DNA from 2 places in the Achromobacter sp. ISS7 genome. Region 1 is predicted to be linked to the other one. Evidence: predicted binding sites of a transcription regulator. Region 1 holds the regulator's gene; the other holds the start of a gene.
What was found. Region 1 encodes FNR, which switches genes on or off when oxygen is low (the NO sensors DNR and NnrR bind a similar motif). Its sites were predicted from a motif close to TTGATNNNNATCAA; they were not measured.
Positions count from the first base shown of each region.

Region 2: a site for FNR is predicted at 4,413-4,426, ahead of AC1HFW_RS09465 (ribonucleoside triphosphate reductase). Genes of this name have one in related genera too.

Region 1 is NZ_JAWRZD010000001.1:2,957,100-2,964,595, reverse strand. Features, by position in the region: gene AC1HFW_RS13295 (MFS transporter) at 1-342, opposite strand, end outside; gene AC1HFW_RS13290 (hypothetical protein) at 573-1,775, opposite strand; gene fnr (fumarate/nitrate reduction transcriptional regulator Fnr) at 1,790-2,518, opposite strand; gene AC1HFW_RS13280 (gamma-glutamylcyclotransferase family protein) at 2,642-3,073, opposite strand; gene clpB (ATP-dependent chaperone ClpB) at 3,226-5,832, shown strand; gene AC1HFW_RS13270 (S-layer protein) at 5,948-7,496, opposite strand, start outside.
Region 2 is NZ_JAWRZD010000001.1:2,106,666-2,114,161, forward strand. Features, by position in the region: gene AC1HFW_RS09445 (M20 family metallopeptidase) at 1-1,239, shown strand, start outside; gene AC1HFW_RS09450 (Bug family tripartite tricarboxylate transporter substrate binding protein) at 1,251-2,234, shown strand; gene AC1HFW_RS09455 (PepSY-associated TM helix domain-containing protein) at 2,418-4,028, shown strand; gene AC1HFW_RS09460 (DUF3325 domain-containing protein) at 4,025-4,375, shown strand; gene AC1HFW_RS09465 (ribonucleoside triphosphate reductase) at 4,515-6,515, shown strand; gene nrdD (anaerobic ribonucleoside-triphosphate reductase) at 6,581-6,763, shown strand; gene AC1HFW_RS09475 (anaerobic ribonucleoside-triphosphate reductase activating protein) at 6,729-7,496, shown strand, end outside.

The DNA of each region.
Region 1 (7,496 bases):
CCCGATGGACGCGTAGGTGGGCGTGACCGCGATGATCAGCGAGCCGACGCACATCATGCCGACCGAGACCATCAGCGACAATCGTCGCCCGTGGCGGTCGGCCAGGTGGCCGAACAGCCAGCCGCCCAGCGGCCGCACGATGAAGCCGGCGGCGAACAGCGTGGCGGCGTTCAGCTGCTGCACGACCGGGTCGTGCGAGGGGAAGAAGGCGGGGGCGAAGTACAGGGCGAAGGCGGTATAGGCGTAGAAGTCATACCATTCGACCAGGTTGCCCATGGAGCCGACGAAGATCGCCTTGATGCGGCGTTTGGCGTCGGGCATGTCGAGATACGCTTGGCTCATATCTGTCTTCCACGGAGACGGTACCCGCCTATCTTGCGCCTGCCGGCGCGAAAATGCACCCCCGCGCGCGTCCGGGATATTTGTTCAGCTTGGTGTCAACAATGATCGCGAGTCGGGCACGCGGCTTGCGGCCCCTGGCGCGGAATGCGGCTCGCGGCGCATTGCGCCGTGCACGGGGCCGCGCGGCTTTCCTGGCGGGTCTGGCGGTTGCGTTGAGTGGGGCGCGCGCCCTACTTGCGCGGCGGCTCGATCACCGTGCAGGCGGCCGCGCCGGCCGGCGCCAGGGCGTTCTCGCCCAGCAGCGCGCGCGCGCCGCAGACCGAGCTGAACATGCCCTTGTTCTCGTGGCCGACGCCGGTCACTTCGAAGCCGGCGCGGTGCAGCGTCACCGGCCGGTTGCCGCGCGCGGCGACGATGCGCTCGTATTGCAGGTAGGCGGTGCCGCGTGCCAGCCGGGTGGCGCCCTGGGCCTCGGCGCCGCAGGTCTTGTCCAGCAGGCGATGCTCGGGATTGTTGTCGGCGCCGCCCAGCAGGTAGGTCACGTCGCGCGCCGCGTAGCGGATGAACAGGCGCGTGTCGTCGGTTTCCTGCGCGAACGGGGGCAGCTTGTCGGTGCCGTACTTGTACTGGTTGTAGGTGGGGCAGATGCCGCGCTCGTAGGGCGCGTAGCCCTTGCCGTCGGGACGCGGGCGTTCCTTGGTCAGATACAGGTAGGACGAGGGATTGGCCACCACGTAGCGCACGGCGATGCCGTCGCGGCGCAGCGGGCCGTCGATCTGGTTCAGCACGGCATAGCGCTGCACCAGCTGGGCGCCGCCGGAGTGGCCGGCCAGCACGATGCCGGCCAGGGTCGGCAGGCGCTTGCGGTCGTCCAGGCTGCGCAGCAGGTCGTCGATCACCTGGAACGAGCTGACCGGCGCCGGCCGGCCATTGGCCTGCACGCTGTCCTCGCCGTCTTCCCAGCTGGACTTGCGCCAGGCCGCCATGCCGGCGTAGCCCGAGTCGATCACGCCGACGAAGCGCGGCGCCAGGATCAGGGTGTCGTTGGCGCGCGCCGGGTTGGCCGCCAGCACCGTGGCGACGGTTTCGTAATAGGCGTCGGCGTTGCGCTTGACCCCATGGAACACGATCACGATTTGCTTGATATCGCTCAGGTCGCCGCGCGCCAGGTTCCGGTTAGCATAGACCGGTACCTTGTAGCGGTGGCCGGGCTTGCCCAGTTCGAGCGTCTGCCAGCGCGGAATCACCACGCGCTTGGGGGCGGGCGCGGGCTCGTCGTAATCGTAGGGATCGGGCAGCGGCGTCTGCGCGCGCGCCGCCAGGGGCAGCAGGGCCGCCAGGGCCAGCGCCGCCGCGCCCAAGGCGCCGCGCGAGCGCGGCAGGCGCGGCGCCGGATGGGGCTGCGCGGCGCCGGGTACGGCTGTGCGGCGCATGGCGCGGGCGGGCGTCAGCAGCCCTCGTGGCCCAGCAGTTGCTTGAGCGCGGGTTGGTCCAGGATGCGGACTTCGCGCTGGTTGATGCGGATCAGGCCATCGCGCGCGAAGCGCGAGAACAGCCGGCTGACCGTTTCCAGCGTCAGGCCGAGATAGTTGCCGATTTCCTCGCGGCTCATGCGCAGCACGAATTCGGTCGACGAGTAGCCGAGCGACGCATAGCGTTGCGACAGGTTGAGCAGGAACGCGGCCAGGCGCTGTTCGGAACGCATCGAGCCCAGCGACGCCAGCATCTGGTGCGAGCGCGTGATCTCGCGGCTCATCAGGCGGCGGAACTGCTGCTGCAGCGAGGGCAGGTGGGTGGCCACGCGGTCGACTTCGTTCAGGCGGATCACGCAGACTTCGGAGTCTTCCAGGGCGACGGCGGCCGAGACGTGCTTGCCGTCGAGCATGCCGTCCATGCCGACGATCTCGCCGGGCAGGTGGAAGCCGGTGATCTGGATCTGGCCGGTGGCGTCTTCGAGCTGCGTTTTCAGGCTGCCGAAGCGCACGCCGTAGACGGCGTCCAGGGGGTGATCCAGCGAATACAGCGTCTTGCCCTTTTCGAGGCGCACGCGCTCTTTCACCAGTTCGTCCAGCTTTTCTACTTCGGCGGCTGCCATCCCGACCGGGACACACACGTGGCCCAACATACACGTGGAACAGTGGGCGGCATCAGGGGCAACGGGAACCCGTTTTTGCATACGATGACCTTTATAGTGCCCGGACCCGGCGGGTAGCCTGGAGGGGCTTAAAGCGTGAAGACAGGTCTCCATTGTAGTCCGTTGTTACTACGGGTGTCTTACGGGGCGTTTTGCAGCGCATTCCTACGGCGGCATCCGGGCCGGACGGGCCTGGCGGTAGGCGACCCAGTCGTCGCCGTCGATGTCCGCCGCCGTCCCGCGCCAGGCCGGGTCGATGGGGTAATACTCGCAGGCCACCGGGGCGGCGCCGGGCGCCAGCGGCCGCGCCAGCACCGGCCGGCGCACGAAGCAGCCGGGCCGCCCGGGCGCGTACTCCTCGATCTCATCCATCAGGGCGACCAGGGCCGGGTCGACCTCGTAGATGTCGCCCCGCACCCGCCGGCCGTCGGCCACCGGGAGCAACCCGGGCCAGTCGCCGAAATCCACCAGCATGCCGGGCACGGTGGCCGCGCCCACGTGGCGGGCCGGCGGCAGGCCGCGGCGGGCGGCGGCCTGCGCCAGGTCGTTGATTTCGCCCGCGCGTAGCGTGCCGTAGACAAAAACGTATATGCTCATAGTTCAGATTGTTGCTGCACGCGGATGTGTCCACGGACATAAAGCCATGAGGCCGGCGAGGTATTGAAATACTCGCATCCGGCCGCATATTCAGGTCATCGAGCCCGCCGGCGCGTATCGGTCAGGCTCACCAACAAGCCACAACGACCATTATGCGATTCGACAAACTGACTACCAAGTTCCAGCAAGCCCTGGCCGACGCTCAGAGTCTGGCCGCCCGCAACGATCATCCCTACATCGAGCCCGTCCACGTGCTGTCGGCGCTGCTGTCCGACGCCGATAGCGGCGCCGGCAGCCTGCTGGCGCGCGCCGGCGTGGCCGTCAACCGGCTGCAGCCGGCCCTGGACGCCGCGCTCAAGGCGCTGCCCCAGGTGCAGGGCGACGACAACGTCCAGGTCGGCCGCGACCTGCAAGGCGTGCTGACCCGCACCGACAAGGAAGCCGCGCGCCGCGGCGACACCTACATCGCGAGCGAGCTGTTCCTGCTGGCCCTGGCCGACGACAAGGGCGAGGCCGGCCGCATCCTGCGCGAAGCGGGCCTGCAGAAAAAGGCCCTCGAGGCCGCCATCGACGCCGTGCGCGGCGGTGAAAACGTATCCGGCGCCGAAGGCGAATCCAACCGCGAGGCCTTGTCCAAGTACACCATGGACCTGACCGAGCGCGCCCGCCAGGGCAAGCTCGATCCGGTGATCGGCCGCGACGACGAAATCCGCCGCACCATCCAGATCCTGCAGCGCCGCACCAAGAACAACCCGGTCCTGATCGGCGAACCCGGCGTGGGCAAGACCGCCATCGTCGAAGGCCTGGCGCAGCGCATCGTCAACGACGAAGTGCCCGAGACCCTGCGCGGCAAGCGCGTGCTGTCGCTCGACCTGGCCGCGCTGCTGGCCGGCGCCAAGTTCCGTGGCGAATTCGAAGAGCGCCTGAAGGCGGTGCTCAAGGAACTGTCGCAGGACGACGGCAGCAACATCGTCTTCATCGACGAGCTGCACACCATGGTCGGCGCCGGCAAGGCCGAGGGCGCGATGGACGCGGGCAACATGCTCAAGCCGGCGCTGGCGCGCGGCGAGCTGCATTGCATCGGCGCCACCACGCTGGACGAATACCGCAAGTACATCGAGAAGGACGCCGCGCTCGAACGCCGCTTCCAGAAGGTGCTGGTCGACGAACCCGATGTCGAGTCCACCATCGCCATCCTGCGCGGCCTGCAGGAACGCTACGAGATCCACCACGGCGTCGAGATCACCGACCCGGCCATCGTGGCCGCGGCCGAACTCTCGCACCGCTACATCACCGACCGCTTCCTGCCCGACAAGGCCATCGACCTGATCGACGAGGCCGGCGCCCGCATCCGCATGGAAATCGATTCCAAGCCGGAAGTGATGGACAAGCTCGACCGCCGCATCATCCAGCTCAAGATCGAGCGCGAGGCCGTCAAGAAGGAAACCGACGACGCCTCCAAGCGCCGCCTGGGCGTGATCGAGGACGAGCTCGAGAAGCTGCAACGCGAGTACAACGACTTCGAGGAAATCTGGAAGGCCGAGAAGGCCGCGGTGCAGGGCACCCAGGCCATCAAGGAAGAAATCGACAGCGTGCGCGCCGAGATGGCCGAGTTGCAGCGCAAGGGCCAGTTCGACAAGCTGGCCGAGCTGCAGTACGGCAAGCTTCCCGACCTGGAAGCGCGCCTGAAGGCCGCCGAAGTGGGCGCGGCCGAGGCGGCCGAGGAAGCCGAGGGCGGCGAAGGCCGGCCGCGCCTGCTGCGCACCCGTGTCGGCGCCGAGGAAATCGCCGAGGTCGTGTCGCGCGCCACCGGCATCCCGGTGTCCAAGATGATGCAGGGCGAACGCGAAAAGCTGCTGCACATGGAGGAATACCTGCACAAGCGCGTGGTCGGCCAGGACGAGGCCGTGCGCCTGGTGTCCGATGCCATCCGCCGTTCGCGCGCGGGCCTGGCGGATCCGTCGCGGCCGTATGGCTCGTTCCTGTTCCTGGGCCCCACCGGCGTGGGCAAGACCGAGCTGACGCGTGCGCTGGCCGAGTTCCTGTTCGACTCCGAAGAGCACATGATCCGCATCGACATGAGCGAATTCATGGAGAAGCATTCGGTGGCGCGGCTGATCGGCGCGCCGCCCGGATACGTGGGCTACGAAGAGGGCGGCTACCTGACCGAGGCCGTGCGCCGCAAGCCGTACAGCGTGGTGCTGCTCGATGAAGTCGAGAAGGCCCACCCGGACGTCTTCAACGTGCTGCTGCAGGTGCTGGACGACGGCCGCCTGACCGACGGCCAGGGCCGCACCGTGGACTTCCGCAACACCGTCATCGTGATGACGTCCAACCTGGGTTCGCAGCACATCCAGACGCTGGCCGGCCAGCCGTACGACGTGGTCAAGGAAGTGGTCTGGGGCGAGCTCAAGCAGACGCTGCGGCCCGAGTTCCTGAACCGCATCGACGAAGTGGTGGTGTTCCACGGCCTGGAAGCGCAGCACATCGAGTCCATCGCCCGCATCCAGTTGCGCCGCCTGGCCGAGCGCCTGGAAAAGCAGGAGATGCGCCTGGAGGTGACCGAGCCCGCGCTGGCGGAACTGGCCCGCGACGGTTTCGATCCGGTGTTCGGGGCGCGTCCGCTCAAGCGCACCATCCAGCAGCAGATCGAGAACCCGGTCGCGCGCTTGATCCTGGAAGGCCAGTTCGGTCCGCGCGACGTGGTGCCGGTGGACTGGCGCGACGGCAAGTTCGTGTTCACGCGCACGTTGCAGTAAACGCAAGCGCGTCGCCCATTCCGCTTGGGCGTGTGCAGAAAAAAGCCCCGCAGGCAATCGCCCGCGGGGCTTTTTCATTGTCCATGCGGCCTGGGTCGCATGGACGGCAACGGCGTTACTGCTTGACCGTCACGAACACCGGGTTCGAGTAGAACCACAGGTCGTTGTAGTTGCGCGCGTTGATGGCGTTGAAGCGGGCGGCGTTGTCGGCCAGGTCGACCTTGGCGTCCGGCAGCGGCTCGCCGTTGGCGGTTTCGCCGGCCACGTCGGGCGCCAGGTTGGTGCCGCGCAGGCGCAGGTACTGGCTCTTGTCGGCGGTCACCTTGACCTTGATGACGTTGTAGCCGTCCTTGTCCACGGTCCAGTCGTTGCGCGTGTAGCGGCCCAGCACGCGGGTGCTGGAGTTGGTGGCGTTGTCATACGCCGGCGTGCCGGCCGTGGCGCGCGCGCCGACGTCGCCCACGATCAGATCGACGTGGTGCACGGTCGGCTTGACGTAGGTGGGGTTGCCGCTTTCGATCGGGTACTCGTAGTGGTTGCTGTCGGGGCTGCGGAAGCGGATGGTGACTTCCACCTGTTCGCCCTTGGCCGCCGTCAGCTCACCGCCCATCTGCGCCGTGCCCGAGGCGCCCTGCGCCTGGAATTCGAGCGCGTCGATCAGGTCGCCGAACACGCCGAACATGCGGCCGCTCTTCAGGCCCGTGACCACCGCGGCCATGTCCTTGCCGTCCTTCCAGACGTAGGTCTTGGCGTACTCGCCCGGCGCGTAGCCGCTGCTGTACTGGCCGGTGGCGTTGACGCGGAAGTGGAAGTCCGAATCGGCCACGGTCCAGATGTGGCGGCCTTCGCCCAGCAGCGCGTCCCAGGTGCCGCCCAGCTTGGCCACCAGGTAGTCGACGCCGCCATAAGTGCGGTTGGGCAGGTTGGCCGGCGTGTAGGCCTCGGCGTAGCCGCCGCGGTCGGGTTCCATCTGGTTGCCGACCATGCCTTCGATGGCGAAGAAGATCGACGGCGCCAGGTCGTGCATTTCGCGCAGCTGGCCGATGGTGTATTTGCCGGCGTAGCGCGACGGGTGGTTCAGCAGCATGTAGCTGTCGGGGTGCTTGTCGCGCAGCCACTTCAGGGCCGTCAGCGAATCGGCGTGCGTGGTGTAGGCGCGCGTCTGGCCGGCCAGGTCGGCGACCAGTTGCGCGTCGAACAGGTTGGCGGCCTTGTTGGTGTACAGGTATTCGAACTCCGCCACCGCGCGCAGCGACTTGTCGGACATCGGGTCATTGGTGCCGATGCCGATGTTGACGTGGTCGTGCGTGGGCATGTCCCATTCGAACGACGAGAAGATGATCTTGCCGGCGTAGCGGCCCGCGGCCTGCGCCTGCTTGATGAACGGCACTTCGTAGCGCGCCATGCCGGTCGAGAACGGAATCGAGCCGCCGGGGATGTTGGCGCCGGTGTTGTCGCGCGCCGACATGCGCAGGTGGTTCGAGAGCGCGGCCCAGTCGAGTTTGTAGCGGTCGAAGGCCTGGTCGAGCACGCTTTCCAGCGTGGTCTGGGCGTCGTCGGACTGGATCGTGTGCACGTGCAGGTCGCCGGCGCTCCAGGCGCCGGTCTTCACCGGCGGCGTGGGTTCGGTCACGACCGGCGGCGTGCTCGCGTCGTCATCGTCG
Region 2 (7,496 bases), 850 kb from region 1:
CGGGTGCATCCCAATCCGGCGGGCGTCGACCTGCCGATCCTGGTCGCGCAACGCATCGAATCGCCGTCGCTGCCGGGCGTGCTGCTGTACGGCCACGGCGACGTGGTGCGCGGCAACGCCGCCAAGTGGGACGCGGGCCGCGATCCGTGGCGCCTGCGGGTCGAAGGCAACCGCTGGTATGGCCGCGGCACCGCCGACAACAAGGGCCAGCACACCATCAACCTGGCGGCGCTGCGCCAGACCCTGCACGCGCGCGGCGGCAAGCTGGGCTTTAACGCCACCTGGCTGATCGAGACCGGCGAGGAAGCCGGCTCGCCCGGCCTGGCCGCGTTCTGCGAAGCACAGCGCGAGACGCTGGCCGCCGATGTCTTCATCGCCAGCGACGGCCCGCGCCTGGCCGCCGCCCGCCCCACCCTGTTCATGGGCTCGCGCGGCGCGGTGAATTTCGAACTGAGCCTGCGCGCCCGCGAGCGCGGCTACCATTCCGGCAACTGGGGCGGCCTGCTGGCCAATCCCGCCATCATCCTCTCACACGCCATCGCCACCCTGGTGGATGCGCGCGGCCGCATCCTGGTGCCGGGCCTGCGTCCGCCGCCCATCCCCGCCGCGGTGGCCGCCGCGCTGGCGGACCTGGAGGTCGGCGGCGGCCCCGACGACCCCGCCATCGACCACGACTGGGGCGAGCCCGGCCTGTCGCCGTCCGAGCAGGTATTCGGCTGGAACAGCCTGGACGTGCTGACCTTCGGCGCCGGCGATCCGGCCAAGCCGGTCAACGCCATTCCGCCGGTCGCCACGGCCTGGTGCCAGTTGCGCTTCGTGGTCGGCACCGACTGGCGGGAGCTGGAACGGCACGTGCGCGCCCACCTGGACGCGGCCGGCTTCGCCGACGTGCGGATCCGCGTCGGCATGCAGGCCGGCGCCACCCGCCTGTCGCCCGACAACCCGTGGGTGCGCTGGGCCGCCGCCTCGATCGAACGCAGCACCGGCCTGCGTCCGGCGCTGCTGCCCAACCTGGGCGGCTCGCTGCCCAACGACATCTTCGCCGACCTGCTCGGCCTGCCCACCCTGTGGGTGCCGCATTCGTATCCCGCCTGCGCCCAGCACGCGCCCAACGAGCACCTGCTCGGCAGCGTGGCGCGCGAGGGCCTGGCGATCATGGCCGGCCTGTTCTGGGACCTGGGCGACCAGGGCCTCGCGCTGCGCCAGGCCGCCGCCGAAACCGCTTCCCCCACCCTCTGACCGGATCCTCAATGATCTCCCGACTCCGCGCCGCCGCGCTGGCCTGCCTGCCGGCCCTGGCCTTGCAAGCCGCCCCCGCCGCGCATGCCGCCTATCCCGAACAGCCCATCAAGCTGGTGGTGCCGTTCACGCCCGGCGGCGCCACCGACGCCGTGGCCCGCCTGCTGGCCAACCGGCTGTCGGGCAAGCTGGGCCAGGCCGTGATCGTCGAAAACCGGCCCGGCGCGTCGACCGTCATCGGCGCCAATGCCGTGGCGCAGGCCCAGCCCGACGGCTACACGCTGATGCTGTCGGGCAGCACCACCTACACCGTGCTGCCGGCGCTCAAGCCCAACCTGCCCTACGATCCGCGCCGCAGCTTCGAGCACATCGCCATCGTGGCCCTGGCGCCGGTGGTGCTGCTGGTGCAGAACAGCCTGCCCGCCGAGACCGCGCAGCAGGCCGCCGAGCTGGCGCGGCGCCAGACCGCCAGCGGCGGCCTGATGTACGGCACCTTCGGCCCGGGATCGGCGCCGCACCTGGTGGGCGAAATGTTCGCCGAGGCCGCTGGCGCCCGGATGACGCCGGTGCCGTACAAGGGCAGCGCGCAATTCATCACCGCGCTGATCGGCGGCGAAGTCGCGCTCGGCATCGACACCGTGTCCTCGGCCGCGCCGCAGGTCAAGGCGGGCAAGGTGCGCGCGCTGGCCGTCACCGGCGAACACCGCGTGCCACAGCTGCCGGACGTGCCAACCTTCATCGAAAGCGGCCTGCCCGGCGTCTCGATGGTGGGCTGGTACGGGTTGGTGGCGCCGGCCCGCACGCCGGCGCCGGTGCTGCAGACGCTGAACCACGCGGTCGCGGACATCATGCGCGATCCGCAGGTGCAACGCGCCGTCAACGACCTGGCGCTCGAACCGGTCTACCTGGATGGCCCGGCCTTCACGGCGCGCATGGAGCAGGAACTGCGGACCTTCGGCGAAGTGGGCCGGCGCGCGAACATCAAGCTGGATTGAGGCGCTGGCCGGCGCCGGCGGCCCTTCAACAGGGTTCGCCGGCGTATGCATTTCGGAATGGTCCTACTCCGACCCCATTTCGACTAAAATCAGAACCATTCTCAATAAAAGATCCCTGTGCTCCTGCGCAGCCGGATCGAAAAAAGAAAGAGGCTCGTTCTGAAACCCAGTTTCCGCTTGTCCATGGCCTGGCTCCACACGTGGGTCGGCCTGTGGTTTTCCTGGCTGCTGTTCGCCGTCTTCCTGACCGGCACGCTGGCCGTGTTTTCCGAGGCCATCACCCATTGGATGACGCCGGAGCACCACGCCGCCGAAGCCGCGGCCGCGGCGCGCGAGCCGGTCCAGGTGGACCGCGCCCGCCGCCTCGACCTGGCGGTGCAATACATGACGCGCCAGCATCCGGGCGCCGGCATGTGGGAGATCTGGCCGGTCAACCGCCATCACGACAACGGCCTGGTGGCCTATTGGTTCGACCAGAACGGCGAATACGCCGACGCCGAGCTCGACCCCGAGACCGGCCAGGAACTGGACGAGGCGGACCACGCGGCGGCGCGCGCCACGCTTGGCGGCGCCCACTTCGTCGACTTCCACTACAACCTGCACGCCCAGCCGCTTGGGGTCTGGATCGTGGCCTTCGCGGCCATGGCGATGCTGGTGGCGATGGTCTCGGGCGTGGTGACGCACAAGCGCATCTTCAAGGATTTCTTCACTTTCCGCGCCCGCAAGGGCCAGCGTTCGTGGCTCGACGCGCACAATGCCACGGCGGTGCTGACCCTGCCCTTCCAGTTCATGATCGCCTACACCGGCATCGTGATTTCCAGCGTGACGCTGATGCCCGCGCCGGTCACCGCCGCCTACGGTTCGGGCGCCGAGGCCTCGCGCCAATACCTGGCGGAACTGATGGGCGAAGACCGCCCGGCCCGCGCCGGCACGCCGCTGGCGGTGCCGCCGCTGGAACCGATCGTGGCGCGCGCCGAGCAGATGATCGGCCAGAGCGCCCGCGCCATCGTCATCAACAACCCCGAAGACGGCGCCATGCGCATCGCGGTCTATGGCTGGAACGAGGACGCGGACATGCGCGCCCACATCAGCAGCACCACCGGCATGGCCGAGTTCTCCGCCGCCACCGGCGAGCTGCTGCGCATGCGCATGCCGGGCGGCGTGCACGGCGGCGCCGCGCCGCTGACGCGCCAGGTGATGTCGGATTTGCACATGGTGAAGTTCGGCGGGCTGGCGATGCAATGGCTGTATTTCCTGTGCGGCCTGGCGGGCACCGCCATGATGGGCACCGGCGCGGTGCTGTTCATGGTCAAGCGCCGCAACAAGATGGGCAACGAATTCGGCGCCGCCACCGCGCGCGTCTACCGCCTGATCGAAGGCCTGAACGTGGCCGCGCTGGCCGGCCTGGCGATCGCCTGCGTCGCCTACCTGTGGGCCAACCGCCTGCTGCCGGTGTCGCTGCCGCAGCGCGCCGGCTGGGAACTGCGCGCCTTCTTCATCGTCTGGGCGCTGACGCTGGCCCACGCCTGGCTGTGCGCGCCGCGGCGCGCGTGGATCTGGCAATTGGGCCTGCTGTCGGCGTTGTGCCTGCTGCTGCCGCTGCTGTCGCTGCTGACGCTGGGCGACCATCCGCTGGCGCAGATCGCGCGCGGCGACTGGGAAAGCGCCGGCGTCGAGCTCACCGCCGTGGCCACGGGCCTGGCGGCCGGCTGGGCTGCGCTACGATTGCACCGGAAACCGCTGTCGGCGCCGCCGCCGCGCAACGCCCGACCGCCCCAGGAAGCCACGGCATGAATCTCAACGACGCATTCGGCATCGCCATGGCGCTGCTGCTGACCTATTCGGGCATGGCCTGCCTGAGCCTGGCGATGCCGCGCCACTACGACCAGGTGTGGGGCCGCGATCCCTCCGCCAGCCATACCCGCGTGCTGCGCGCCGCCGGCATCCTGCTGTTGCTGCTGGCGCTGCTGCCCTGCGTCGGCCTGTGGGGCAACACCGTCGGCGTGGTGGCCTGGCTGGGTTGGCTGTCGGCCGGCGCCCTGCTGTGGGTCGGCATGCTGTCTTGGTCGCCGCGCCCGGCGATGTGCACCGCCGCGCTGGCGGTGGTGATCTCGATCGCTGGGGTCGGCTTCGGTTTCTAGGGCCGCATTGCGCCCGCGCCGGCCCGGCCGGCGCGGTTTGACCGGCATCAAGCCAGGCTGACAAACGCCTCGGCGGACGGACTTTCGACACCATAGGTGGTGGTAGAGTTTTTCTACCCCACAACATATGGTGTCAGCGATGCAACTCCAACACATCCTCAAGCGCGACGGCCGGGTCGTCGCATTCGACCGCGACAAGATCGCGGCGGCGCTGGCCGCCGCCGGCCGCAGCACCGGAGAACTGCACGCCGACGTCGCGCAGGGACTGGCCAGCGCGGTGATCGCGGCGCTGGCCGCCGAGGGCAACGTCTGCCCCGGCGTGGAGACCATCCAGAACCAGGTCGAGGAAACGCTGGTCAAGGCCGGCTACTGGCGCACCGCCCGGGCCTACATCGTCTACCGCGAACAGCACGCCCGCCTGCGCGCGCTGCGCCACACATTGGTGGACGTGGAAAGCGCCATGGAGGAATACCTCGAACAGCGCGACTGGCGCGTCAACGCCAACGCCAACCAGGGCTACAGCCTGGGCGGCCTGATCCTGAACGTGGCCGGCAAGGTCACCGCCAACTACTGGCTCTCCAACGTCTTCACGCCCGAGGCCGGCCAGGCCCACCGCGACGGCGACATCCACATCCACGACCTGGACATGCTCAGCGGCTATTGCGCCGGCTGGTCGCTGCGCCAGCTGCTGACCGAGGGCTTCAACGGCATCCCCGGCAAGATCGAGGCCACCCCGCCGCGCCACATGTCGGCGGCCATCGGCCAGATCGTCAACTTCCTGGGCACGCTGCAGAACGAATGGGCCGGCGCCCAGGCCTTCAGTTCGTTCGACACCTACATGGCGCCCTTCATCCGCCGCGACGCGATGACCTACACCGAGGTCAAGCAGTGCATGCAGGAGCTGATCTACAACCTCAACGTGCCGAGCCGCTGGGGCACGCAGACGCCGTTCACCAACCTGACCTTCGACTGGACCTGCCCGGCCGACCTGAAGGAGCAGATCCCCTACGTCGGCGGCGAGGAAATGCCGTTCGCCTATGGCGACCTGCAGACCGAGATGGACATGATCAACCGCGCCTACATCGAGGTGATGATGGCCGGCGACGCCAAGGGGCGCGTGTTCACCTTCCCGATCCCCACCTACAACATCACGCCCGACTTCGACTGGGACCACCCCAACACCGAGCGCCTGTTCGAAATGACCGCGCGCTACGGCCTGCCGTATTTCCAGAACTTCCTGAATTCCGACCTGGAGCCGCACATGGTGCGCTCCATGTGCTGCCGCCTGCAGCTGGACCTGCGCGAGCTGCTCAAGCGCGGCAACGGCCTGTTCGGCTCGGCCGAGCAGACCGGTTCGGTGGGCGTGGTGACCGTCAACTGCGCGCGGCTGGGCCATACCTGCCGCGGCGACGAGGCCGCGCTGATGGCGCGCCTGGACCTGCTGCTGGGCATGGGCCGCGACGTGCTGGAAACCAAGCGCAAGGTGGTGCAGCGCTACATCGACCAGGGCCTGTACCCGTACACCCGGCGCTACCTCGGCACCCTGCGCAACCACTTCAGCACGCTGGGCGTGAACGGCATCAACGAGATGATCCGCAACTTCAGCGACGACGCCGAGGACGTCACCACGCCGGCCGGCCACGCGCTGGCGGTGCGGCTGCTGGACCGGGTGCGGGCACGCATGACCGAGTTCCAGGAAGAGACCGGGCACCTGTACAACCTGGAGGCCACGCCCGCCGAGGGCACCACCTACCGCTTCGCCCGCGAGGACCGCAAGCGCTATCCCGGCATCCTGCAGGCCGGCACCGAGGCCCAGCCCTACTACACCAACTCCAGCCAGCTGCCGGTGGGCCACACCGACGATCCGTTCGAGGCGCTTGCCTTGCAGGAAGCGCTGCAGGGCAAGTACACCGGCGGCACCGTGCTGCACCTGTACATGAACGAGGCCGTGTCCTCGGCCAGCGCCTGCAAAGAGCTGGTGCGGCGCGCGCTGTCGAATTTCCGGCTGCCTTACATCACCGTCACGCCGACGTTCTCGATCTGCCCGAACCACGGCTATCTGGCCGGGCACCACGAGTTCTGCCCGAAGTGCGACGCCGAATTGCTGGCCAAGCAGGCCTCGTGCTGCGCGCCGGCCTGATATCGCCGCCCACCGCGTTTTTTTCCCCGGGCGATCCCCGCCCGGCCTTTCCCCCAGGAGCCATTATGCAAACCGTGATCTCCCCCGAAGCCGCCGCCCCGCAGGCGCTGCGCCTGGACGACAGCCAGCGCGTGCGTTGCGAAGTCTGGACCCGCGTCATGGGCTACCACCGCCCCGTGTCTTCCTTCAATACCGGCAAACAAGGCGAATTCAATGAACGCCGCTTCTTCGTCGAACAACGTGCCTGAAGCGGGCGGCGGCCGCAAGGCCGCCCCCGCCCGCCATCCGCCGCGCATGGCCCATGCCGCGCCGCCGCGGCCGGCGGCCCAGCCGCTGCCGCGCCACTCCCCGGCGGTGGGGGGGCTGACGCCCTTCTCCACCGTGGACTGGCCCGGCACGCTGGCCGCCGTCATCTTCATTGCCGGCTGCCCGTGGCGCTGCCACTACTGCCACAACCCCGAATTGCAGACGCGCAACGCGCGCTATGACTGGCGCGACGTGCGCGCCTTCCTGGAAAACCGCCAGGGCCTGCTGGACGGCGTGGTGTTCTCGGGCGGCGAGCCGCTGAGCGAACCGCGCCTGCCGTCGATGATCCGCGAGGCGCGGCGCATGGGCTACCGCATCGGCCTGCACACGGCCGGCATCTATCCGCTGCGCCTGGCCGACGTGCTGCGCTACCTGGACTGGGTCGGCCTGGACATCAAGGCCGACGCGCAAGGCTATGACGACATCACCGGCCGGCGCGATTCGCACCGCCCGGCGCAGGCCTGCCTGACGCAGCTGCTGACGGCCGGCGTGGACTTCGAATGCCGCATCACCTGGCATCCCGACTGGCTCGACGAAACCCGGCTGCTGGGCCTGGCGCGCGAACTGGCGCGGCGCGGCGTCAAGCGCTTCGCGGTGCAAGGCGCGCGCAGCTGCCCCAGCACCCCGCCCGCGCGGCTGCTGGGCCCGCAGGCGCAGGCCATGCTGCGCGGCTGG